Regions from separate parts of the Aminiphilus circumscriptus DSM 16581 genome, predicted to be linked through region 2. Evidence: riboswitches for the same ligand, from Rfam matches in the RefSeq annotation. Region 2 holds a riboswitch; each other region holds the start of a gene.

What was found. A riboswitch is a leader RNA that binds a small molecule or an ion and turns the genes downstream of it on or off. The one in region 2 is predicted to bind molybdenum cofactor.
Region 1: another riboswitch for molybdenum cofactor. It lies ahead of K349_RS0103330 (molybdopterin-dependent aldehyde oxidoreductase); the one in region 2 lies ahead of K349_RS0106255 (response regulator).
Region 3: another riboswitch for molybdenum cofactor. It lies ahead of K349_RS18510 (radical SAM protein); the one in region 2 lies ahead of K349_RS0106255 (response regulator).

Annotation. Positions count from the first base shown of each region.
Region 1 covers NZ_JAFY01000002.1:566,255-573,969, reverse strand. The annotation lists gene K349_RS0103360 (Rossmann-like domain-containing protein) at 1-579, shown strand, start outside; gene K349_RS17735 (thermonuclease family protein) at 576-1,400, shown strand; gene pruA (L-glutamate gamma-semialdehyde dehydrogenase) at 1,622-3,238, shown strand; gene K349_RS0103340 (GlcG/HbpS family heme-binding protein) at 3,694-4,131, shown strand; molybdenum cofactor riboswitch at 4,243-4,363, shown strand; gene K349_RS0103330 (molybdopterin-dependent aldehyde oxidoreductase) at 4,580-7,309, shown strand; gene K349_RS0103320 (pyridine nucleotide-disulfide oxidoreductase/dicluster-binding protein) at 7,589-7,715, shown strand, end outside.
Region 2 covers NZ_JAFY01000002.1:1,192,954-1,200,668, reverse strand. The annotation lists gene K349_RS0106275 (molybdopterin-dependent aldehyde oxidoreductase) at 1-813, shown strand, start outside; gene K349_RS0106270 (cupin domain-containing protein) at 958-1,407, shown strand; gene K349_RS0106265 (pyridoxal phosphate-dependent aminotransferase) at 1,404-2,564, shown strand; molybdenum cofactor riboswitch at 2,851-2,969, shown strand; gene K349_RS0106255 (response regulator) at 3,068-3,796, shown strand; gene K349_RS0106250 (XdhC family protein) at 3,919-4,755, shown strand; gene K349_RS0106240 (NADH-quinone oxidoreductase subunit NuoE family protein) at 5,224-5,709, shown strand; gene K349_RS0106235 ((2Fe-2S) ferredoxin domain-containing protein) at 5,726-6,124, shown strand; gene nuoF (NADH-quinone oxidoreductase subunit NuoF) at 6,157-7,715, shown strand, end outside.
Region 3 covers NZ_JAFY01000002.1:624,797-632,511, reverse strand. The annotation lists gene aroA (3-phosphoshikimate 1-carboxyvinyltransferase) at 1-580, opposite strand, end outside; gene K349_RS17755 (prephenate dehydrogenase) at 577-1,506, opposite strand; gene aroF (3-deoxy-7-phosphoheptulonate synthase) at 1,624-2,721, opposite strand; gene K349_RS16265 (Hsp20/alpha crystallin family protein) at 3,652-4,080, opposite strand; molybdenum cofactor riboswitch at 4,525-4,635, shown strand; gene K349_RS18510 (radical SAM protein) at 4,704-5,825, shown strand; gene K349_RS0103630 (aldehyde ferredoxin oxidoreductase family protein) at 6,001-7,715, shown strand, end outside.

The sequences.
Region 1 (7,715 bases), 630 kb from region 2:
GGTTTTCCTCTCGAAACACTCCGGTTCCTTCCGCGAGGGGGAAAGGTGGCGCTCCTTGGTTATGATGCGGAACTGGTTCCGCTTCTTCGGGAGTGGGGATGGAGCCTGGCAATCTTCGACGACCTTCACTCCGCTCCCGATGTCTTTCCCGCCTGGTCGGGAGCGCACCTCGCCGGATCGTGCTCCTGGGCATGGATCAGCGCCGAAGCGCTTCGGGACAGACAGATTCTCTCTCTCATGCCCACGTTCAAGTCCATGGAAGGATGCATCCTTCAGGGTCCTGGAATTCCCTGGTCGCCGGAAGTGCTGGTGGAGGCGGGCATTACACACCTCCTCCTCCCCTCCTGGTCCAAAAGAGACTTTCCTTCCATTCTCACATATATCGAGGCAGGAGGAAATCCCTTGTCCTGTCCTTCCGTACTCTGGCGCCTCCATTCTCTTCTTTCCACGTCTTCGTCGTCGCTTCTTCCCTTTCCTCCGGAAAGAAGCGACAACCCTCACGCGTCACAGACAGAGACAAGGCAGGAAGCGGTGAAGAACGAAACGAGCTTTCCTCCGAGAGGAGGGCCTGCTCCGTGAAAAGAAGCACCATGCCGTCAAACATCCTGCGAAACCGTCGCAAGGTGAAATCACTCTCAGCGCTTCTCCTCGCACTTCTCGTCGCGACCGTTCATTTTTTTGACAGAGGAGACGCCTCTCTCGGCCTTGTCACAGAGGTTATCGACGGAGACACCATCGTCGTCACCACCGAGGATGGAAAAAGCGAGAAAGTTCGTTACCTCCTCATCGACACGCCGGAGCTGCACCATCCCACCCGCGGAGAAGAGGAACTCGGAAGGATCGCCGCGTTGGAAAACAAAAACCTCGTCCTGGGGAAAAAAGTCCGACTGGAAGAGGACGTGGAACGCCGGGACCGTTATAACCGCCTCCTCGCCTATGTGTGGACCGAAGGACCTGACGGCGAAGTGCTCGTCAATGAGGAACTCGTTCGGCGAGGAGTGGCCATGCCGTTCACCCTGCCACCCAACGTCCGTTATGTGGAGCGCATTCGCGACGCCTTTCGGGAAGCCCGAGAACAGCGACGTGGTCTCTGGAACGCCGCCGCGGGGCGACATTTCACGGGAGAACAGATCTGGGCGGAGCTGCCCACTCTCGCAGGCTGCTTCGTCACGCTGGAGTTCCGCACGGCAAGAGTGGAAAAGAAGGGAACGCGCTCTCTTCTCCTCGAAAAGAAAGGACACACGGCAATAGTAGTCTACGAAAGTGACAGACCGCACCTCCCCTCTCTGGACATGCTTGCCTCGGGTAAATTGGTCTTGATGGGAAAGGTCCAAACAGGACGGGAAGGAGCGGAAATCATTCTCAGAGATCCCACTCAGATCGTGACTTTGAGCCCATAACATCTGTGCTTTTTTCGGCATTTTTCTCGAAAAACATACCCCTACAAAGAAACAACATGATGACGCATTCTTCTTTTGACTTCTTTTTCCACAGGCATCGTTGGGCGTGACAATTCGGTAACGACAGCCTCTCGAAGGCTCTTTTCTCCATAGATATCCACATTTCTTATCCACATATCCACACCCCTGGTGGAATCTGTGCATAAAGGAGGAAGAGTTCCATGTGGAAAATGGATCGTCCCAAAAACGACGCGGATGCTCTTGTGACCTATGGCCCTGGTTCCCCCGAGCGGGAACGCCTGCTCGCGGAACTGGAACGAGTGAGGAAAACACCCCGGGAGTTGCCCTGTCTCATTGGTGGGGAAAAAGTGTACACCGGCAAAACGATTCCGCTTCGCGTTCCCCACGATGCGACACGTTTTCTGGGAAACGCGCATCTCGCAGGACCGAGGGAACTCGAGGCCGCTGTGGAGAACGCTCTCGAAGCATGGAGAGATTGGTCCACCACACCATGGTATCAACGAGCGGCGGTTTTTCAACGTGCCGCGGACATGCTCGCCACGGTGCGGCGCACCGAGCACATCGCCGCCATCATGACCAATCTCTCCAAAACACCCTTCGAGGCGGAGATCGATCTCGCGGAACTCGTGGATTTCTGGCGCTTCAACGTCTTCTACCTCCACGAGATCTATCAGGAGCAGCCCCTTCAAGGACGGATGGAGATCAACCGTTTCGACTGGCGTCCCCTGGAAGGGTTCATCGTCGCTGTCACCCCTTTCAACTTCTATTCCATCGCGGGAAATCTGCCGACGGCCCCCGCCATGTGCGGCAACGTCGTCCTCTGGAAACCCGCGAAGAGTGTCCTTTACGCAAACTATCTCATCATGGAACTCCTCCTCGAGGCGGGACTGCCGCCGGGAGTGGTGAACTACGTCCCCTTCTCCAGCGCCGACGGAGCCACGGTCCTGCGCCACCCTTTCCTGAGCGGTCTCCATTTCACCGGAAGCTATGCGACCTTTCTCACCCTGTGGCAGACCATCGGCTCTTCCGTCGAATCCTATCGCTCTTTCCCCCGCGTGGTGGGGGAGACCGGAGGAAAGGATTTCATCTTCGCCCACGCGTCGGCGGACCCCATTGCCCTGGGAGCGAATCTCCTGCGCGGCGGATTCGAACTGCAGGGACAGAAATGTTCCGCCGCTTCCCGGGCCTATATTCCCGAGAGCCTCTGGGGCAGCGTGGAGGAGTACCTCCGGAGAGAGGTTCCCCTCATCTCCATGGGCCCCGTGGAGGACCTGGGCAATGCCATGGGAGCCGTCATCGACGAGGAGGCATTCCGCAAGATCAAGGGCTATCTCGACTACGCCCGGAACCATCCCGAGGAATACACACTTCTCCTGGGAGGCGGCTGCGACAACCGGAAGGGATGGTTTGTGGAACCCACGGTTATCCGCACGTCCAATCCACGAGGGAAGCTCATGACCGAGGAAATCTTCGGTCCCGTGATCACCGTCTACGTCTACCCCGACGACGCCTACGAGGAGACGCTCCGCCTCTGCGACGTCACCACGGAATACGCTCTCACGGGGGCTGTTTTCGCCGGGGACCGCGCCGCCATCGCCACGGCGGAATGTCTCCTCCGGCACGCCGCGGGCAATTTCTATATCAACGACAAGCCCACGGGAGCCGTGGTGGGGCGTCAGCCCTTCGGAGGATCTCGTCATTCCGGGACGAACGACAAGGCGGGATTCTGGAACAATCTCACCCGGTGGCTCTCACCCCGGAACATCAAGGAGACCACCGTTCCCGCCACGAACTGGAGACGCCCCTTTCTGGGATGACCTTCTCCCACCCCGGGCACGCCACGTCTTCAGACGCGTACTCAGGGTGGGTTCGTCCACAAAAAACCTCTTCCTCCGCAGAGGAGCGCACGCGAATCCGCATCTGCTCCATGGCCGGTGAACTGGTACGCCGCTCTTTCCGCCCAAGAAACGCATCCTTCTTCAAAATTCGAAAACGGCGCCCACTCCAAAGCGTTGTTCAAAGGACTCTTCGAGACGGGAACTCTTTTGTCCAGTTTTGTTCTTTTTTTAGGATAAAAATCTCGAAAAATTCTTTTTATTTGATTGTATATTGACGTTTTGCATCAATATCTTGCCACCCTTTGATTTCGTGCACAATATACATCTTCAAAAGAAAACCGTCTCTTCTCAAAATCACTTGACAGAATTCTTCATTCACAGGAAAATATTTGCAGTTCCATGAGTTTTTCCATTCACAAAGGAGGAGAACAACGATGGCTGTGGATGTTTCCAAGCTTCAACTTCCCGGAGATCTCACCCTGAAGCAGGCCCAGATGGTCCTTGAGGCCGCCCTGGCCGACGCAGTCGCCCAGGGCGTGCCCATGAACATTGCCGTGGTGGATGCTGGGGCCAACCTGAAAGCCTTCGCCCGCCAAGACGGTGCGTTCATCGGCAGCGTGGACATTTCCATCAAGAAGGCAAAGACCGCTCGCTTCTTCAACATGACCACCCGACAGCTCGGCGCCGCATCTCTCCCCGATGGTCCTCTCTACGGCATCGAAGTGTCCAACGACGGCGTCATTATTTTCGCCGGCGGCGTTCCTCTGAAGAACAAGGACGGAGTCATCGTCGGCGCCATCGGCGTCAGCGGCGGCACCATCGACGAGGACGAGCGTTGCGCCGACGCAGGAGCGGCGATTCTTCTCAAGTAAGCCGACCGCTGAATTCCCGGAGCGGGAGAAAGTTCTCTTTCCGTTTCGGAGAATCAGACTGAAAGGGACATAAGCGGACCCTTTCGCTCGGTATCAGGTATTACAACCGAAAATAAAGAAACCTTCCGAGCTGCATCGCCTACAAGAGCGATCTCACGGCATGCAGCCGTTAGGGTGTGTCTGGAAACGGACACGCCTCCCGTGTTTGGCAAGGAAGGCGGAGAAGAATGTTCTTCTTTCGGGACTGCCATCTTTGCGCACGGGCAGTCCCTTTTTGTTTGGAGGTGATGAAAGAAGGACATGTCACCAAAGCGACGGGCGTGAAAAGGCGGGGAATGGAAGCGCAACGCATCTTCTGCGCCAATCCCATGAAACAGAACGAGAGCGCACGAGTGAGCCGGGAAATTACAGGACACACAAAAAAGAGTTCAAGGGAGGTTGAAGAACGGTGATTCAGAAACGTTTCTTCGTCAACGGCGTGGAGCGCAATGTCATTGTCGATGGGGAGGACACCCTGGCGAAGGTATTGCGGGAACAGCTCGGTCTCACGGGAACCAAAGTGGGATGCGGAACGGGACATTGCGGCTCCTGCAATGTCATTCTCAACGGGAAACTGATTCGTTCCTGCGTGTTCAAAATCAACAGAATCACCGAAGGGGATTGCGTGACCACCGTCGAAGGCATCGGCACACCGGAAAAGCTGCATCCCCTCCAGAAGGCTTGGGTCAAGTTCGGCGCAGCCCAGTGCGGCTTCTGCACGCCCGGCTTCATCGTCTCCGCAAAGGCACTTCTCGACCAAAATCCCAAGCCGACCCGGGAAGAGGTCCGGGAGTGGTTCCACGTGAACCGGAACGCCTGTCGCTGCACGGGGTACATCCCCATCGTCGATGCCGTGATGGCCGCGGCGAAGGTACTTCGTGGCGAAATGAGCGAGAGCGAGCTGGAATACCGCCTCCCCGAGAACGGCCGTATCTGGGGCGGCACCTATCCACGCCCCACCGCGGTGGCGAAGGCCACGGGAACGCTCGATTACGGCGCGGACCTCGGATTGAAACTTCCGGAGGAGACGCTGCAGCTCGCGCTCGTGCAGGCCACGGTGAGCCACGCGAACATCCGGGGCATCGACACGTCCGAGGCGGAGAAGATGCCCGGCGTCTACAAGGTGGTCACCCACAAGGACGTGAAGGGGAAGAACCGCATCACGGGACTCATCACGTTCCCGACCAACAAGGGAGACGGCTGGGACCGGCCCATTCTCTGCGACGAAAAGGTCTTCCAGTTCGGCGATGCCATCGCCATCGTCTGCGCCGACACCTACGAGAATGCCTGCGCGGCGGCGGAGAAGGTCAAGGTGGACCTGGAGATCCTTCCCGCCTACATGAGCGCCCCCGCAGCCATGGCGGAGGACGCCCTGGAAATTCACCCCGGCACGCCCAACATCTACTACATTCAGAACCTGGAGAAGGGCGACCCCACGGGACCGATCTTCGAAACGGCCGCCGTCACCGTGGAGGACGATTTCTACGTGGGAAGACAACCCCACATGACCATCGAGCCCGATGTGGGCTTCGCCTACATGACGGACGACGGAATTCTCAAGATCCACTCCAAGACTATCGGCGCCCATCTGCACCTCTACATGATCGCCCCAGGGCTCGGCGTGGAACCCGACAAGATCGCCCTCGTGTCGAACCCCATGGGAGGCACCTTCGGCTACAAGTTCAGCCCCACCATGGAAGCCCTGGTCGGCGCGGCCACCCTCGCCACGGGAAAACCCTGCTTCCTCCGGTACACCTACTTTCAGCACATGACCTACACGGGGAAGCGTTCGCCCTTCTTCGTGAACATCAAGTACGCCGCCGACAAAGAGGGCCGACTTCTCGCCATGGAGACGGACTACAACGTGGACCACGGCCCCTATTCCGAGTTCGGCGACCTGCTCACCCTTCGAGGCGCCCAGTTCATGGGCGCGGGCTATAATATTCCCAACATCAAAGGGACAGGACGCACGGTGTGCACAAACCACGCCTGGGGCTCCGCCTTCCGCGCCTACGGCTCTCCCCAGTCCCTCTACTCGTCGGAACTTCTCATGGATGAACTGGCGGAGAAACTCGGCATGGATCCCTGGGAGATTCGCTTCAAAAACTGCTACCGCCCCGGCGCGACGAACCCCAGCGGTCAGGAACCGGAGGTCTTCAGCTATCCAGAAATGCTCGAGGCACTGAAACCCCGGTACGAGGCGGCGAAGAAAAAGGCGGAGAAGGAATCCACCGACACAATCAAGAAAGGTGTCGGCCTCGCCATGGCCTGCTACGGCTGCGGGCTCGACGGACCGGACAGCTCCGAGGCCTGGGCGGTGCTCAATCCCGACGACACCGTCACCATCGTCTCCGCCTGGGAGGATCACGGTCAGGGAGCGGACATGGGCGCCATTGGCACCGCCCACGAGGCACTGCGCCCCTTGGGCATCACCCCGGACCGGCTGCGCTTCACCTGGCCCGACACGTCGCAAACACCCAATTCAGGTCCTTCCGGCGGCTCACGTCAGCAGGTGCTCACGGGGAACGCCATTCGCGTGGCCTGCACGGAAATGGTGGCGGGGCTCCGTAAGGCCGATGGCACCTGCATGACCTACGCGGAGGCTATCGCAGCGGGAAAACCCGTGAAATACGTGGGAAAATTCACCGTTCCCGGCGTGGCCTGCGATGAAAAGGGACAGGGAAAACCTTTCGTGGTTTACATGTACGGCGTCTTCCTCGCCGAGGTGTCGGTGAACACCGAGACCGGTAAGGTCACCGTGGACAAGATGACCCTCATGGCGGACATCGGCAAGGTGAACAATCGGCTCGTCACGGACGGACAGATCTACGGCGGCATCGCTCAGGGAATCGGCCTCGCTCTTTCCGAGGATTTCGAGGATATCAAGAAGCACTCCACGCTCCTCGGTGCTGGCTTTCCCTTCGCGAAGGACATTCCGGACAACATCGAGATCGTCTACTTCGAGAACTATCCGCGCGAGTTCGGCCCCTTCGGCGCGGCAGGAGTGGGGGAGCTTCCTCTCTCGAGTCCCCACGCCGCCATCGGCAATGCCATCTACAACGCCTGCGGCGTACGGGTCCATCGGCTTCCCGCCCGCCCGGAAAAAATTCTCGCGGGTCTGGGGGGAGAGCACGTCTAGACAAGGTCCCGTCCCTCCGTTCCCCCGCTTCTCCTCTGAGCGAGAAAGCGGGGGAACGGCTCTTCCGGAAACCCGGAGATCTCGATCCGGAACCGGTTTGCCAAGAAGCCCGAACGTTTCTAAACTCTTCCCGGAACGTAGTCTGCCGGCTCAATGGCCGTGTTTGTCGCGAATCCAGAACGCCTTCGAACCCGCATTTTCTGGAATTCTTCGACAACTCGCCGCCCTTCCCGGGGGGAGACGAACCGTCGGAAACGTCTTTTCCTTCGGAGGCGATCCATGGAACAGAATATGCTCAGGGACCTGGAGCATCGCTGTATTCAGGAAGAACCCCCTTACTGTCAGACTGCCTGCCCCCTCAAGGTGGACGCACGGGCTTTTTGTGCCGCCATGGCGCAGGAGCGCT
Region 2 (7,715 bases):
TACAACACCTGGGAGGATCATGGCCAGGGCGCGGACATCGGCTGCGTGGGGACCGCCCACGAGGCGCTCAAGCCCATCGGCATCAGACCGGAGCAGATCAAGCTGGTGCTGAGCGACACCGCCAAGGCTCCCAACAGCGGCGCCGCCGCGGCGAGCCGCTGCCAGGTCATGGTGGGGATGGCCATCGTCGAATCCTGCCGGAAATTGCTCGACGCCATGCGGCGGGATGACGGGACCTACCGAACCTACGATGAAATGATCGCGGAGGGCATTCCCACCTTTTACGAAGGCTACTGGAAGGCTACGCTCCGCAACAACGAGGGAGAGGTACAGCATTGCACCGACATGGACGGCGCGACGGGGCAGGGATATCCCTTCGCCAACCACATGTTCGGCATCTTCCTCGCCGAAGTAGCCGTGGAGACCAAGACCGGCAAAACCACCGTGGAGAAGTTCACCCTCTGCGGCGACGTGGGCAAGATCAACAATTTCCTCGTCGTGGACGGCCAGCAGATGGGCGGCATCGCCCAGGGCATCGGCCTCGCCATCAAGGAGGACTTCGTGGACGTGAAGACCCACAACAATCTTCTCGCCTGCGGATTGCCCTACATCAAGGACATCCCCGACGACATCCAATTGATCCACATGGAAACCCCCCGGGAATTCGGCCCCTTCGGCGCCGCCGGGACGGGCGAGATGCCCCTCTCCGCGCCACACGCGGCGGTGGGGAACGCGATCTACAACGCCGTGGGCGCCCGGGTGAAGGACCTGCCCATCACCCCCGAGAAAATTCTCGCAGCGATGAAGAAATAACCTGCTGGGCGCTCCGTCTCCGAGACGGGGCGCCCAGGGTTCCATCAACGATCCGTTTGGATCCTTCTCCGGGAAATGCGGAACCGTGTGACGACGGGGCCGCATCTCCCGGTCGTACCACTCCGCGAAAGGGAGGCGACAAACATGTCGGAAGAGACGAAGGTCGGACAGGGGGGGCTCGTCGAGGATCTGCCCCTCTGGGATGCGTCCGCACTGGCTCCGAACGTGCGGAAACGAATCATCTTCGGCCCCGGGCAGTTCTGGGACGACTACGTGATGCGCCATTTCACCCTGCCCCCGGGGGAGAAAATTCCTCCGCACAGACACGCCTGGGATCATTTCGTGCTCTCCCTCAAAGGGCATGGCCGTGTGGTGGTCCAGGGTGAATCGATCGATCTCGCGGCAGGACGGTGGGGACGTGTCCCCCCCGACGTGGAGCACGTCTTCGAGAACCCGGGGGACGAGGATTTCGTGTTCGTCTGCATCGTACCCGCCCACGGAGACCCCCACGCGAAGAAGACCGCCATGCGGGCCGAGCGGGCCGCCCGAAAGACGGCGAAAAACGACGCCAAGGAGGGGGCGGGGACACCGTGAGCCTGGAACGACACGTTGCCGTGAGGTTCTCCCGACTCGAACCCTCGGCGATGATGCAAATGTTCAAGGCCGCAGCGAAACGGACGGGACTCATCAACCTCACCCTCGGCGAACCGGACATCCCCACCGACCCACGCATTGTGGAAGCGGCCCGCCAGGCCGGGCTGGCCGGTGAGACACATTACGCCCAGAGCCGGGGAAATCTCAGCCTCCGAGAGGCCGTCAGCCGCCGTTGGGCAGATAAATACGGCTTCGTCCAGGATCCGGAGGAGATCCTCGTCACCACCGGCGGCTCCCAGGCGTGCTGGCTCGCCTTCCAGACCTTGCTCGAACCGGGCGACGAAGTCCTTCTGCTCGAACCCTACTTCACCTTCTACGCCCAGCAGGTCCGCTACAATCAGGGCGTCCCCGTGGCAGTCCCCTGCCGGAAGGAAAACCATTTTCTCCCCCTCGAGGAAGACCTGCGCCGGGCCGTCACCCGCCGAACAAAGGCGCTCGTCGTCAACTCTCCCTGTAATCCTTCGGGGGCCGTCTTCGACAGGGCGACACTGGAGGGCATCGCCCGCGTCGCCCTGGAACAGGACCTGTGCGTTCTCTCCGACGAACTGTACGAGTCCTACGTCTTTCAGGGAAGTCACATCCCCTTCGCCACCCTGCCGGGCATGCGGGAGCGGACTCTCACCATCGGGGGATTCTCCAAATCCTACGCCATGTGCGGCTGGCGGATCGGCTATGCCATGGGGCCGGAAGAACTCCTCAAACCCATGGACATCCTCGCCATCGTGCAGACCCTTTCGGTGAACAGCATGGTGCAGCGCGCCGCCGAATTCGCACTGAGCGAGGCTCAGGATGCGGAACGTGCCATCGTTGACACCTACAGGCGACGGACCCGGCACGCCGCGTCCCTGGCGAGAGAACTGCCCGGCGTCAATGCCGCACTTCCCAAGGGAGCCTTCTATCTTTTCGCCGACATTTCCGGAACGGGAATGAACGGAGACGCCTTCGCGCTCCGTATGCTGGAGGAAGCCGGTGTCGCCCTCATCCCGGGCATCGCCTTCGGCGAGACATGCGGTGACTTCATCCGCATCGCCTGCACTGTGGACGAGAAAAAACTGGAGGAAGCCTTCTCGCGCATGGCAGCGGTTCTCCGCTCCTGATCGACGCGCCGGAGAGCCGGCTGCGTCCCCTTCTTCCGCCGTGCACCGAACGAGAAAAACCCCGCCACGTCTCCTCGGGAGAATTGCGGCCAGCGATGTCCTCCATGCGACGCGGACAGCCTCGTCGCATGGAGTCCCGCCCGTTCTACGCGCCACGAAAACATCGCTCCGGAGAAATTGCTGCTTTGCCCCACTGTGAAAAGGCAGGGACACAAGAGAGAGGCCCTTTTCCCACTCATGCGGGGAAATTGCACGAATTCGGAGGATCACGTATAATGTATGTTCAAAATGATAGAGCCTCCGAGTCGACGTTCCTAACGGCCCAGGCCCACGGATGTCGACCGATAGGGTTGTCGTGGAAACGCGACCGCCTCCCGTGCGGAAAGGAGGAAGCCTCCTATGGTGCCCGGTTTCCCGTGCAATTTTTTTTCGTGTTTCGAAGCCGTTTTTCCTGCACTCGAGCGTATCGTCGGGTCAAGCGACCTCACCCGGGAGATTCGGTCATGAGAGGTCCGTTCGTACCCCATTCTCTCGACGCGATCGTCGCCGAACAGGATTCCTCCCAGAGAAGCCTCTATGCCGATCTGGTGCGAGAGCAACCCGGCTACCGCCTTGTCGGAGAAGTCGGTTCCGGTGAAACGCTCCTCTCCTTTCTCGCCGACGAACCTCCCCAGTTAGTGGTGCTCGACTTCGCCCTTCCCGGCCTGGGAGGACTCGAGGGCTTCCGCAAGGCCCGCAGCGACTATCCCCGGCTGGATTGGGTGGTCCTTGTCCGTCCGGAAGAGCCCGATGTGATTCGCGGCGCGATCTGTCTGGGCGCTTTCGACTGCCTCATCCGCCCCTTTCTTTCCTCCCGTCTCCGGGCAGCGCTCTCGGCATACCGCACATTCCATCGAGAACTGGTGACCCGCCGTACTCCCTGGCGGCAGGACGAACTGGATCACCTGGTAGGGCTGAAACGAGGCGCCATTCCCCCCGATTCGAGCGTGTTTCCCAAGGGAATTCAAAATCGCATCCTCGAGAAGGTCAAACGACTCCTCCGGGATGCCCCAGGGGGGCTCTCCGCCTCCGAAGCGGCGGAACATCTCGGCATGGGGCGCTCCACGACCCGGCGCTACCTCGAGTATCTCGCCGAGACATCCCAGGTGACCATCGATTTTGATGTAGCACCCGTGGGCAGGCCTTCGAAACGGTACGTGGCCCTCTCGGGAACACCACAGCGACACTGTTGAAACACTATCACGACGCCATCCGAAACACCGGAGAAACAAACACACCGTTCCTTTGGGACGACACACGCGACAAAGGGCGATGCAGAGTTGTTCATGCGATTCGAAGGGAGCGGAGAGTACCGATGAATCAGGCCATTCTCGAACAGATCATGAAAGACCTCGCCAAGGGCGTTCCGGGAGTTCTGTGCACCGTGGTCGACGTGGAGGGCTCCACACCGCGAAATGTGGGCGCCTCCATGTGGGTGAGCCCCGACGGAAGCATCTCCGGCACCGTGGGCGGAGGCGTCTTCGAACACCACACCATTCGAGAAGCATTGGCATTGCTGAATTCAGAAAGAGATCACGCCCTTTACAAGGAAGGACTTCACTGCGACGGATCGGATCCGAACAGCGCCGCCTGTGGCGGCGACATCTCCGTCTTTCTGGAAGTCGTCGGTCGGGAACGGGAACTCGTGATCTTCGGCGCGGGACACGTGGGCAAAGCCCTTGCCCAGGCAGGACAGTTCGCTGGATTTCGCGTCTTCGTCTGGGACGAGCGGGAGGAATTCGCCAACGCCGAAAACATCCCCTGGGGCACCACCATCGCCTGCCCCCTGGAGGAAATTTTCGACAGAGGGCTGAAGCTGCACGGACGAAGTTTCGTCGTCATCGCCACCAGAGGACACGCCCTCGATTCAGAGGTGGTAAAGACCATCGAACACTGCGACGCCGCCTACGTGGGCATGATCGGATCCATGCGCAAGATCGCCTTCGTTCGGAAACGCCTCCTCGACGAAGGAGTCTCGGAAGCCCATCTGAACCGTATCTACCAGCCCGTCGGCCTTCCCATCCGGGCGGAGACACCCGAGGAGATCGCCATCTCCGTGGTGGCGGAACTCATTGCGGTACTCCGCAAGGGGGATCTGTCCTCCCTCAGGAAGGGACTCAACGGAGGCAACACACCCGCAACGCGGGAATGAACCGAGAACACGGAACACCCCGTGGAATCGACGAAGACCGTCGGAAACACCTGTTCCTTTTCGAAGAAAAGCGGCGTTGCATTCTTCGCTGTAATACATATTATGTAAACCTGTTTCTCTCCATGAGGAAGGAGGAGGGCTGTATGTTTGATTCGGGTCCGTACGTGCGACATCCGACTCCGTAACACATTTCGCTTTCTCCCGCCTTCGAAGCCCGAATACACGTAAAAAAATCGCCCGAGCGTCCTTCTTGCAAGGCGAATGTGGGAATTCACCTTGCGGAAAGGAGGAGAGGCGTGTTTTTTTGCCTTGACTAGAGATTTTTTTCACGATATGGTGTATGCAGGGGATTGCAGGGCCGGTTTCGACATCTTTCCTTCGAAAGTGCCGAAACAGCGGGTGCGTGTCGTCGCAAGGCACCCGGGCGGAAATCATCCACCCCCTATTGAAGAAAAAGGAGGCCATGCAATGTGCACATGCTCTGTCAAAGAGGATCCGCGCTTCACTGAACTTGCGGATTTCATCGCCTCGCTTCCGGATCGGAAGGGAGAACTCATCACCGTCCTCCACAAAGCCCAGGGGATTTTCGGCTATCTTCCCCGGGAGGTTCAGGAATTCGTGGCGGAACACATGGAACTCTCCCTCGCCAAGGTCTACGGTGTCGTCAAGTTCTACTCCTTCTTCACCATGACACCCAAGGGACGTTTCCCCATTTCGGTCTGCATGGGAACCGCCTGCTATGTCCGAGGCGCCGAAGATATCGTGGCGGAACTGTCCAAACAGTTGAACATTTCCGTCGGAGGAGTGACGGAGGATGGAAAGTTCTCCCTGGACACACTCCGCTGCGTGGGGGCCTGTGGTCTGGCTCCGGTGGTCATCGTGGGGGAAAAGGTGTACGGACGAGTCGTGCCCAAGGACATCGAGGGCATACTCGCCGAGTACGCCCAAGCCTGATCCGGAGGTGAACATCATGTCAAAAATCCAATCCCTCGATGCTCTCAGAAAGCTTCAGAAAGAACTCACCAGCGCCACGGATCTTCGCGAAAAAGGGCAGAACATCGAACGGCTCGTGCAGGTGAAGGTCAGCATGTCCACCTGCGGCATCGCCTCCGGGGCACGGGAGACGCTTGCGGAGTTCATGCGCCTTGCGAAAGAGCGGGGACTGACGGAGATCGTCTTCACCCAGACGGGATGCATGGGCTACTGTCACTCGGAACCCACCGTGGAGATCACGCGCCCGGGAGAAGAGCCCGTCGTCTATGGCAATGTCAAGGGCGACCGCATCCGGGAAATCCTTGACAGCTACATTCTCCGCGGCGAAATGGTGGACGGGATCATTCCCACGGCCTACCGGACCATCCACGAATGAGTCGGACGGACGCGAAAGGAGAACCACAACCCATGCCGGAAATCAAAATGCACCTCCTGGTCTGCTGCGGTACCGGCTGCATCTCCTCCCAGAGCGACCGGATCGTGGAGAGCCTGAAAACCGCGCTGAAAAACCGCAATCTGCAGGACGAGGTGAAGGTGGTCCTGTCGGGATGCTTCGGCTTTTGTGAAAAAGGTCCCATCGTCAAGGTGGCGCCGGACAATACCTTCTACGTCCAGGTCCGCCCCGAGGACGCCCAGGAAATCGTGGACGAGCACGTTCTCAAGGGACGCAAGGTGCATCGCCTGCTCTACGTGGATCCCAAGACGGAAGAGCATATCGCCGATTCCAAGCACATGGGCTTCTACAAGAAACAGATGCGCATCGCCCTGCGGAACTGCGGCTTCATCGACCCGGAGAACATCAACGAGTACATCGCCCAGGGAGGCTACCAGGCCCTCGGCAAGGCACTCTCGGAGATGACGCCCAAGGACGTCGTGGAAGAGATGAAAAAATCCGGCCTCCGCGGTCGGGGCGGCGGCGGTTTTCCCACGGGACTCAAGTGGGATTTCGCGGCGAAACAGCGGGGGGGAACGAAGTACGTCATCTGCAATGCCGACGAGGGCGACCCCGGTGCATTCATGGACCGCTCCATTCTCGAAGGAGACCCCCACTCGGTGGTGGAGGCCATGGCCATCTGCGGCTACGCCATCGGCGCACAAAAAGGCATGGTCTACATCCGTGCGGAATATCCCCTCGCGGTGAAACGCCTCCGCAAAGCCATCGACGACGCCCGCGCGACGGGCCTTCTCGGAGAGGACATTCTCGGAACAGGATTTTCCTTCGACATCGAACTCCGCTACGGTGCGGGAGCCTTCGTCTGCGGCGAAGAGACGGCCCTGATCCGTTCTTTGGAGGGCGAACGGGGCGAGCCGACGAGCAAGCCGCCCTTCCCCGCCGAAAAGGGATTCTGGGGCAAACCCTCGAACGTGAACAACGTGGAGACCTTCGCCAATGTACCGGTGATCCTCACCAAGGGAGCCGACTGGTTCGCTTCCATCGGAACCGAGAAATCCAAGGGGACCAAGGTCTTCGCTCTGGCGGGAAAGGTGAACAACGTGGGGCTCGTGGAAGTGCCCATGGGCACCACGCTTCGGGAGGTCATCTTCGACATCGGCGGAGGCATCCGGGACGGCAAAAAATTCAAGGCGGTCCAGACCGGAGGTCCCTCGGGAGGATGTCTCACGAGCAAGCACCTGGACACGCCCATCGACTTCGACAACCTTATCGCGGCGGGCTCCATGATGGGCTCCGGCGGCATGATCGTCCTGGACGAGGACAACTGCATGGTCTCGGTAGCCAAGTTCTACCTGGAGTTCACGGTGGACGAGTCCTGCGGCAAGTGCACCCCCTGCCGCGTGGGCAACAAGCGTCTCCATGAAATTCTCGAGAAGATCACCCAGGGACACGGCACTGAAGAGGACCTCACCCTTCTCCGCTCTCTTGCGCAGACCATCAAGGACACGTCCCTCTGCGGCCTCGGACAGACCGCGCCGAACCCGGTGCTCTCCACGCTGGACAACTTCTGGGA
Region 3 (7,715 bases), 570 kb from region 2:
GGTCCCGCGTTCCAAGGGGCTCCACGACAGTGGTGGGTTCCGAGGCGGAGAGCCCCGAGAGCAGGAGGGCGGTCTTTACCTGAGCGCTTGCGATCTGCAGGCGATGCGTTCCTCCCGTAAGGCGCGTCCCCTTGATGCAGAGCGGCAGCGAGGCGCCGCCGGCGCGCCCGTCGATGCGGGCGCCCATGACCCGGAGAGGGTCCACCACACGTCCCATGGGTCGCCGCCGCAGGCTTTCGTCTCCCGAGAGCACCGCGTAGAGGCCCGGAACACCCGCCAAAAGACCGCAGAGCGTTCTCGCCGTCGTCCCGGAGTTGCCCGCGTCAAGCACATCCCCAGGCTCCAGAAACGCCTCGTTTTTGGCGACGTACACCGTTCCCGGATCGCAACGACGGACCATCACCCCCATCTTCTCCAGACAGGCGAGTGTGGACGCACAATCCGCACCTCCGGAGAAATTTGTCACCGTCACGCCCTCCACCGACAGGGCGCCGAGAAGAGCCGCCCGATGGGAGATGGACTTGTCCCCGGGAAGCGTCACGGTCCCCTGGACGGAGTGAGCGGGAACGACGCGCCTCATGCGGCCCTCCCCTTATGGACCACCGTCACCAGACCATCCCGGGCATTCGCGGCCTCGGCGAGAAGGGCCTCCAGCTCCTTCTTCGGCAGGGCGAGCATCTCCTTCAGGGAGGCGATGAACCGCTCCGCCACGCGCCGGATCTGGTCTCCGTTGGCATCCACCATGTCCGTCCCCAGCCAGGCCGGACCGGAGGCCACTCTCGTGGCATCCCGGAATCCTCCGGCGGCGAGGGCCGCGAGGGCCGCGTGGGATTTTCCCTCCGCCTTTGCCGTGAGCACCATGGCCGCAGCCGTCAGAAGAGGGAGATGGCTCACTGTGGCGACGATGGCATCGTGTTCGGCGGGATCGATCCGCACAGCACCGGCGCCGAGAAGGAGCGCGAGTTCCTCTGCCACAGCCAAGGCCTCTTCGGAGGTCTCCGCAAAAGGCACCACCGCGCAGCAGGCCCCCTCGAAAAGATCCGGCGTGGCGTTGGCAATGCCGCCGTTTTCTTTTCCCGCCATGGGGTGGAACCCCACGTAACGGCTCCTCCAGGCTCCGCGGAGCAGCTCTCCCGGCTCCACCTTGGCGCTGGAAAGATCCATCACGACCCGGGGTCCCTCAAGGGGTTCCATTGGAGCCAGGTCCGGCCATTCGGAGAAACCGATTCCGGCGTTCCGCCGGAGCGCTCCGAGAACCCGGCGATTCGCTTCCTCCAGGGAACGCATGGGAACGGCGAAGATGAGAACGTCCACACCGCACAGCATGTCCTCCAGATGTTCCGGTACATGGGCGATACCCTTTCGAGCCGCCTCGGCCCGCACCGCCGGATCCGCATCCCATCCGGAAACCCGCCGCACTCCTCCCGATCCGCCGAGCCGCAGCGCGAGAGATCCACCCAGAAGTCCCAATCCGAGAATACCCACATGTGCCTGTTTCATCCGCATTGCCGTGTCCTCCTTACGTTCTCGTTCCCTCAGCGGACGCACCACGGCGGTCTTCGCGGTGGGCGTCCTCTCGTCCTCTCTTCGGCGCACTGTCCGCGCCGTTCTCTTTCCGCTTCGTCAGATCGCTCCCGAAACCACCGGCGTTGCCAGCGGTATTTCTCCGCACCCCCGGCGGGATGCCGTTTCCAGGCCGTCCGCCCGGAGAACGTTCCGCCCGAGGGCGGAGAGCATTCCCTCGATCTGCCCCATGAGCGTCCCGAACTGGGCGGGGTTGAGGGACTGGGGACCGTCGGAGAGTGCCTTGTCGGGATCGGAGTGCACCTCCACGATAAGACCGTCCGCCCCCGCCGCGAGCGCCGCGAGGGACATGGGCGCCACCAGGTGTCGGTGCCCCGTGCCGTGACTGGGGTCCACCACCACGGGAAGATGGCTCAGGGACTTCACCACCGGAATGGCGGAGAGATCCAGCGTGTTCCGCGTGCGGGTCTCGAAGGTGCGGATGCCCCGTTCGCAGAGGATGACCCGGAAGTTGCCCCCCGCGAGGATGTACTCCGCCGCCTGGAGCCACTCGTCGATGGAGGCGGACATGCCCCGCTTGAGAAGGACCGGCTTGTCCACCTTGCCCAGTTCCTTGAGGAGGGAGTAGTTCTGCATGTTTCTGGTCCCCACCTGAAAGATGTCCACGAAGGGAAGGAGCAGCCCCACCGATTCGGCCTCCATGACCTCCGTCACCAGAGGAAGCCCCGTCTCCTTCCGGGCCTCGCAGAGCAGACGGATGCCCTCGTTGCCCATGCCCTGGAAGGAGTAGGGGTTAGACCGGGGCTTGAACGCCCCGCCCCGCAGAATCGCCGCGCCGGAGTCCTTCACGGCGAAGGCGGTCTCCAGGATCTGCTCCCGGCTCTCCACCGAGCAGGGACCGGCCATGACCACCGCACCGCTCCCGCCCACGGAGATCCCCGGCGCGACTTCCACGGGGCGGGTGCCGCTCCAGAGATCCCGGCTCGCCAGCGGAAAGGAACTCTTCGTCTCCACCACGCGACGCACCCGAGTATCGGCGGCGAGGCTCGCCATCTCCTCCACGCGGGCGTCCACGAGAATGAAGTACACGTCCTCGCAGGGAACGAGCCGAGCGTAGCACCCGCGCTCCTCCGCGCGCTGGATCATTCGTGCCATGTCTCCCTTGGGGCAGCTGCGGTCCACTTCCAGAATCATCATCGTTCGAGCACCTCCTCGAAAAGCTCTCTCCCCCGAAGGGGAAAACGAAAAAGGCCGGATTCGGTGGGAACCCGAATCCGGCCTTGCCTTCTTTACCTCTTCCCGGTTGCTTTCGGAGGATCTTCGACGTTTCAGGCCACCCGGCCCTTCCGTCCTCCTCCCGAGAATACGCTTTCTGCCCCCGGTCTGCCGAATATCGGTGTTCCCAAATGCGAAGGGCCACTGGCGTAATACCGCCACTGGCCGCTGGTAAAGGAGAACACGTAATAATATCGGGAGTCAGGAAGAGAAGATACCGCACTCCGGAGGCACTGCGCGTCGTTCCCGGAAGAACTGTTCCTCTGCATGAACACTTCTTTGTTCTGAGAACGCATCGCCCTGCCTCCCTTCAACTCGGATTTTTGTGTTGTGGAGCACTTTACACGCTTCTTCCCAACATGTCAAGTGGGTGTTGCGAAATTGTCATCCAGGGACACCTCCTCACATGCCGCCGGCGGTCCGAAAAAGACCCGTCACGGTTTCCGGATGAAGATACGGCACCCTCTGAGGCGCTGGTGCTCCACACCTCGGACGAACTCGACGTTCCCGTGCTTCCAGCCCTTTTACGGAGCATCGTTTCGGGATTTCTCCAGAGGCGGCTCTTGCGATGACGGTGTATCCTCGGTAGCGTCACCATTCCGCAAGAGGGGCTCGTCCCCCTGAATCCATAAAGCGCGAGGACAGATTCGGCACAACCGCTGCGTGCCACTTCTTCCAATCCTTCCAAATCCTTCCAGAAACGCGAAAAGGCCGGAGGAATACCCCGGCCTTTTCGTGCGCACCACCCACCCGAACGGTCCCGGAAACCCCCGGCTCATGAAATACCAGGTCATTTCCGGAAGGACAAAGAGAGAGGGGCGTGCGTCGCCCCTCTCTCGGCACATTCCTCCGTCACTCGTTTTTGATTTCCACAACCCGCCCCTCGTCGCGCTCCTTCCGGGCAAGACGGATTGTCATGACGCCGTTCTTCACGGAAGCCCGCACCTTTTCGGGATCCACCTCTGCGGGCACGGCAATGCTGTAGTTGACCTTCGTCGCCCGTTTCCGACAGTGGTAGGTCCGTCCTTCGGGGCACTCCTCCGCCGTCTCCTGGCTCGACCGGACGAGGAGCCGATCGGGAAAAGCCCGAACCTCGATCTTGTCGGGATCGATTCCCGGCACATCCAAGGAAACGACCACTTCGCCGTTCTCTTCGTACATCTCCACCGGCAGGGACGTGTTCGCCGCATTGAAGAGATCCGAAAAACTCCTGAAGAACTCGTCAACCTCGGGCATGAGACTCATGGGCGCTGGTCTGGAATACCGTACAAGATTTTTCATGGTGCTCCTCCTCCTTCGTTCTCGTATTGTTCGCCGGATTTCCGGCGGTTTTCCCTCGTGATGGTCAAAGGATAGTCAAAAGGTTAGTATTAGTCAAATATCAGTTTTGGTCAAAAAAGATCGCCATCACTCTTCTCCGAAAAATAGATCGTCATATTCGAATCTTTCCTCGAGAAATCGCGTTCTTTTTTCTTTTTTGACGGCTTCAACGATAAAACACGGTAGGCATTTCACGGCACGACTCCTCAATCCGGAACGCACTGGAAATGCACGTTCCGGATTGAGAAAACCCGTTCTTTCGGAGCTTTCCGAAATGACGCCGCAGCTCCTCTGCAAAAAAATGATATCCACGCTTCCGGCTTCCATCATCTTGTCAGGAAAGGGAAGACATGCTATGCTTTCCAAATAAAATAAATTGTTCGCATGAGCAAGAGATCCCAAGCAGAATAAACGCACCTTCGACCCGTCGCACCTCTCCGAGGCGCTACGGGCAATGGGTGGAAGGAGTAATCTTTCCGCCTGCCGGATTCGCAAAGAAGGGAGGCCCTCGAGGGCCTCCCTTCTCGCGTTTCCATCCCCCGTCCAAGGCGCAAAAAGAGCGAGAGAAAAAAGAGGAGGAACGCGTGAACGATTTCCCCATGGACTCCACGTCGGGGGCCCGATTTTCTCTGGAAGACAGCATCATCTTCATTCCACGGGACCGACGTCTCCGGAAGCTCTATCTCGAGCTGAGCTCCCGGTGCAATCTGTTTTGCCCCATGTGCTTCCGCCTCTTCCGGAAGGACGGCGAGGGTGATCTGGACTGGAACGTCTACGAAAATCTTCTTCAGTCCGTCGGCGATTTTCCCCACCTGGAGACCTTTCACTTCGCCGGACTCGGAGAACCACTGGTGCATCCGCGCTTTCTCGACGCGGTACGCTGCGCCAAGGCGCGGGGCCTGCGCGTCTCCCTCACCACAAACGGAACGCTCGTGACCCGGGAGATGGCCCGCGAACTGGTGGCGCTCGGCGTGGACGCGGTGGACATTTCCTTCGAGGCGGAACAGGCGCTCCTTCCCGGGCGGGAGACCCTGGCGGCGGCACATCTGGAAACGTTCCGCATGCTCCAGGAAGAGAAAAAACGCGCCGGGCGTTTGCTTCCGGAACTCCGTGCCGCCTTCGTCCTCACCAGATCCAATGTGGACCATGCGGCGGATATCCCCGCAACGCTCTCCTCCGTGGGAGTGACGGTGCTCTCCATGAGCAATCTCGTTCCCCTGACGAAAGAATTGACGCAACTCGTCCTCTATCCCCTCTCCCTGGAGGAGGAGGCGCGACTTCAGCGGAAGATTTTCGTCGCCTGTCAACGGGCGGGCGTGACGGCCCTGCTGCCAAGATTCGCCCTTTCCTCGGAAAAGCACTGCAATTTCGTGCGCTCCGAAAGCGCCGTGATCCGTTCCGACGGCGCCGTGGTGCCCTGCTACCGGCTGGCCCACACCTATCCCGAATGGGTCCTTGGGCGAGAAAAGAGCGTGGTGGCCGCCTCCTTCGGTTCCCTGAAAGAACGTTCCCTCCCAGCGATCTGGGACGACGAGCGCTACGTAAGTTTCCGGTGGCGCCTCCGGCGGGCTCTCTACGCCTCCTGCCTGGACTGCCACCTGCTTCCCGTGTGCGAATATCCCAAAACCACCGAGAGTGACTGCTGGGGTGATTCTCCGGCATGCAGCGACTGTCTCTGGGACCGCAATCTCGTGCGGTGCCCCTGAGGAGGTGGCGCGACAGAAGAGCTGAGAACGAGAAGAAATCGTATCCCCACAGACAGGAACGAGAGTGAAGGCCCCCGAAATGAAGAGCTGCAAGAGACGAGAGATGCTCGAAAGACCCAGGGAAAACAGTTCCGCCCCAAAAGGCGGAAGAGTGAGGCAGGGAAGGAGTGGGAACATGTCCAAGGCATTGCTGCGAGTGAACCTTTCCACGGGAACCATCGCGCGCGAGGAACTCCGCCAGGAGTGGCTGAAGGATTTCATCGGCGGCAGAGGATACGCCACGCGCCTCCTTTACGAGGAGCTGACGCCGAAGGTCGATCCCCTTTCTCCGGAGAACAAGCTCGTCTTCGCCCTCGGCCCCCTGAGCGGCACCAACGTTCCTACGGGAGGACGCTATATGGTCGTCACCAAAAGCCCTCTCACGGGGCTCATCGCCTCGAGCAACAGCGGGGGGTTCTGGGGAGCCGAACTAGCCCGGGCGGGCTATGCCTATCTCGTCCTGGAGGGCAAGGCCGAAAAGCCCGCGTACCTCTGGATCAAGGACGACACGGTGGAACTCCGGGACGCGTCGGAACTCTGGGGCAAGGACGTGGACGTCACCACGGACGCGCTCATCCAAGCGGTGGGGGACGACAAGGCCAAGGTGGCCTGCATCGGCCCCGCGGGAGAACAACTCTCCCTCATCGCCTGCGTGATGAACGACAAGCACCGCGCCGCCGGACGGAGCGGCGTGGGAGCCGTCATGGGATCCAAAAATCTCAAGGCCGTGGTCGTCCGGGGCTCGGGCACCGTGACCCCAGCCGCTCCGGAGGCGCTCAAGGAAACTCTTCGTGGCGTCATGCAGAAGATCAAGGAACACGGCGTCACCGGCCAGGGGCTTCCCACCTACGGCACGGCGGTGCTCGTGAACGTGGTGAACGGGATCGGCAGCTATCCCTACAAGAACTTCCAGAGCGCTTACATGACCGAGGCGGAGAAACAGGCCGGAGAGACCCTGGCGGAGAAATACCTCACGGGAAAGCGCGGCTGTTTCGCCTGCCCCATCGCCTGCGGACGGGTGACGAAAGTGGACGATCTCGAGGGCGAGGGCCCCGAGTACGAGTCCATCTGGTGCTTCGGCGGTGACTGCGGCATCGAGGAACTCCCCGCGATCATCAAGGCGAATTTCCTCTGCAACAAACTCGGGTTGGATACGATCAGCGCGGGAACCACCATCGCCGCCGCCATGGAACTCTACGAGAAGGGCCATCTTCCCGAGGCGGAACTCGAAGGCGGCCCGGCGCTCCGGTTCGGCTCGGAAGAGGCACTTCTGTACTGGGTCGAGAAGATGGGCCGCGCCCAAGGACTCGGCAAGAAGCTCGCCCTGGGAAGCTACCGCCTCTGCGAGGCCTTCGGCCATCCCGAGTTCTCCATCTCCGTGAAAAAACAGGAGCTTCCCGCCTATGACCCCCGAGGCGTCCAGGGGATCGGCCTCACCTATGCGGTGAGCAACCGCGGCGCCTGCCATGTTCGGGGCTACCTCATCTCGCCGGAAGTCCTTGGCGTACCCCAGAAGCTCGATCCCTGGGAGATCGAGGGCAAGGCCCAGTGGGGCAAGATCTTCCACGATCTCACCGCCGTCATCGACTCCACGGGCATGTGCCTCTTCACCTCCTTCGCCCTCGGCGCCGACGACTACGCGACGATCCTCCGGAACGTGACGGGGCTGGAGCGAACCACCGAGGAGATCATGGCCTGCGGCGACCGCATCTGGAACCTGGAGCGTCTCTTCAACCTCCGGGAGGGTCTGGACCCTGCCAAGGACGACACGCTGCCGAAACGCCTCCTGGAAGAACCCATTCCCGAGGGCCCCGCAAAGGGCAAACTGAGCCGGGTGAAAGAAATCATCCC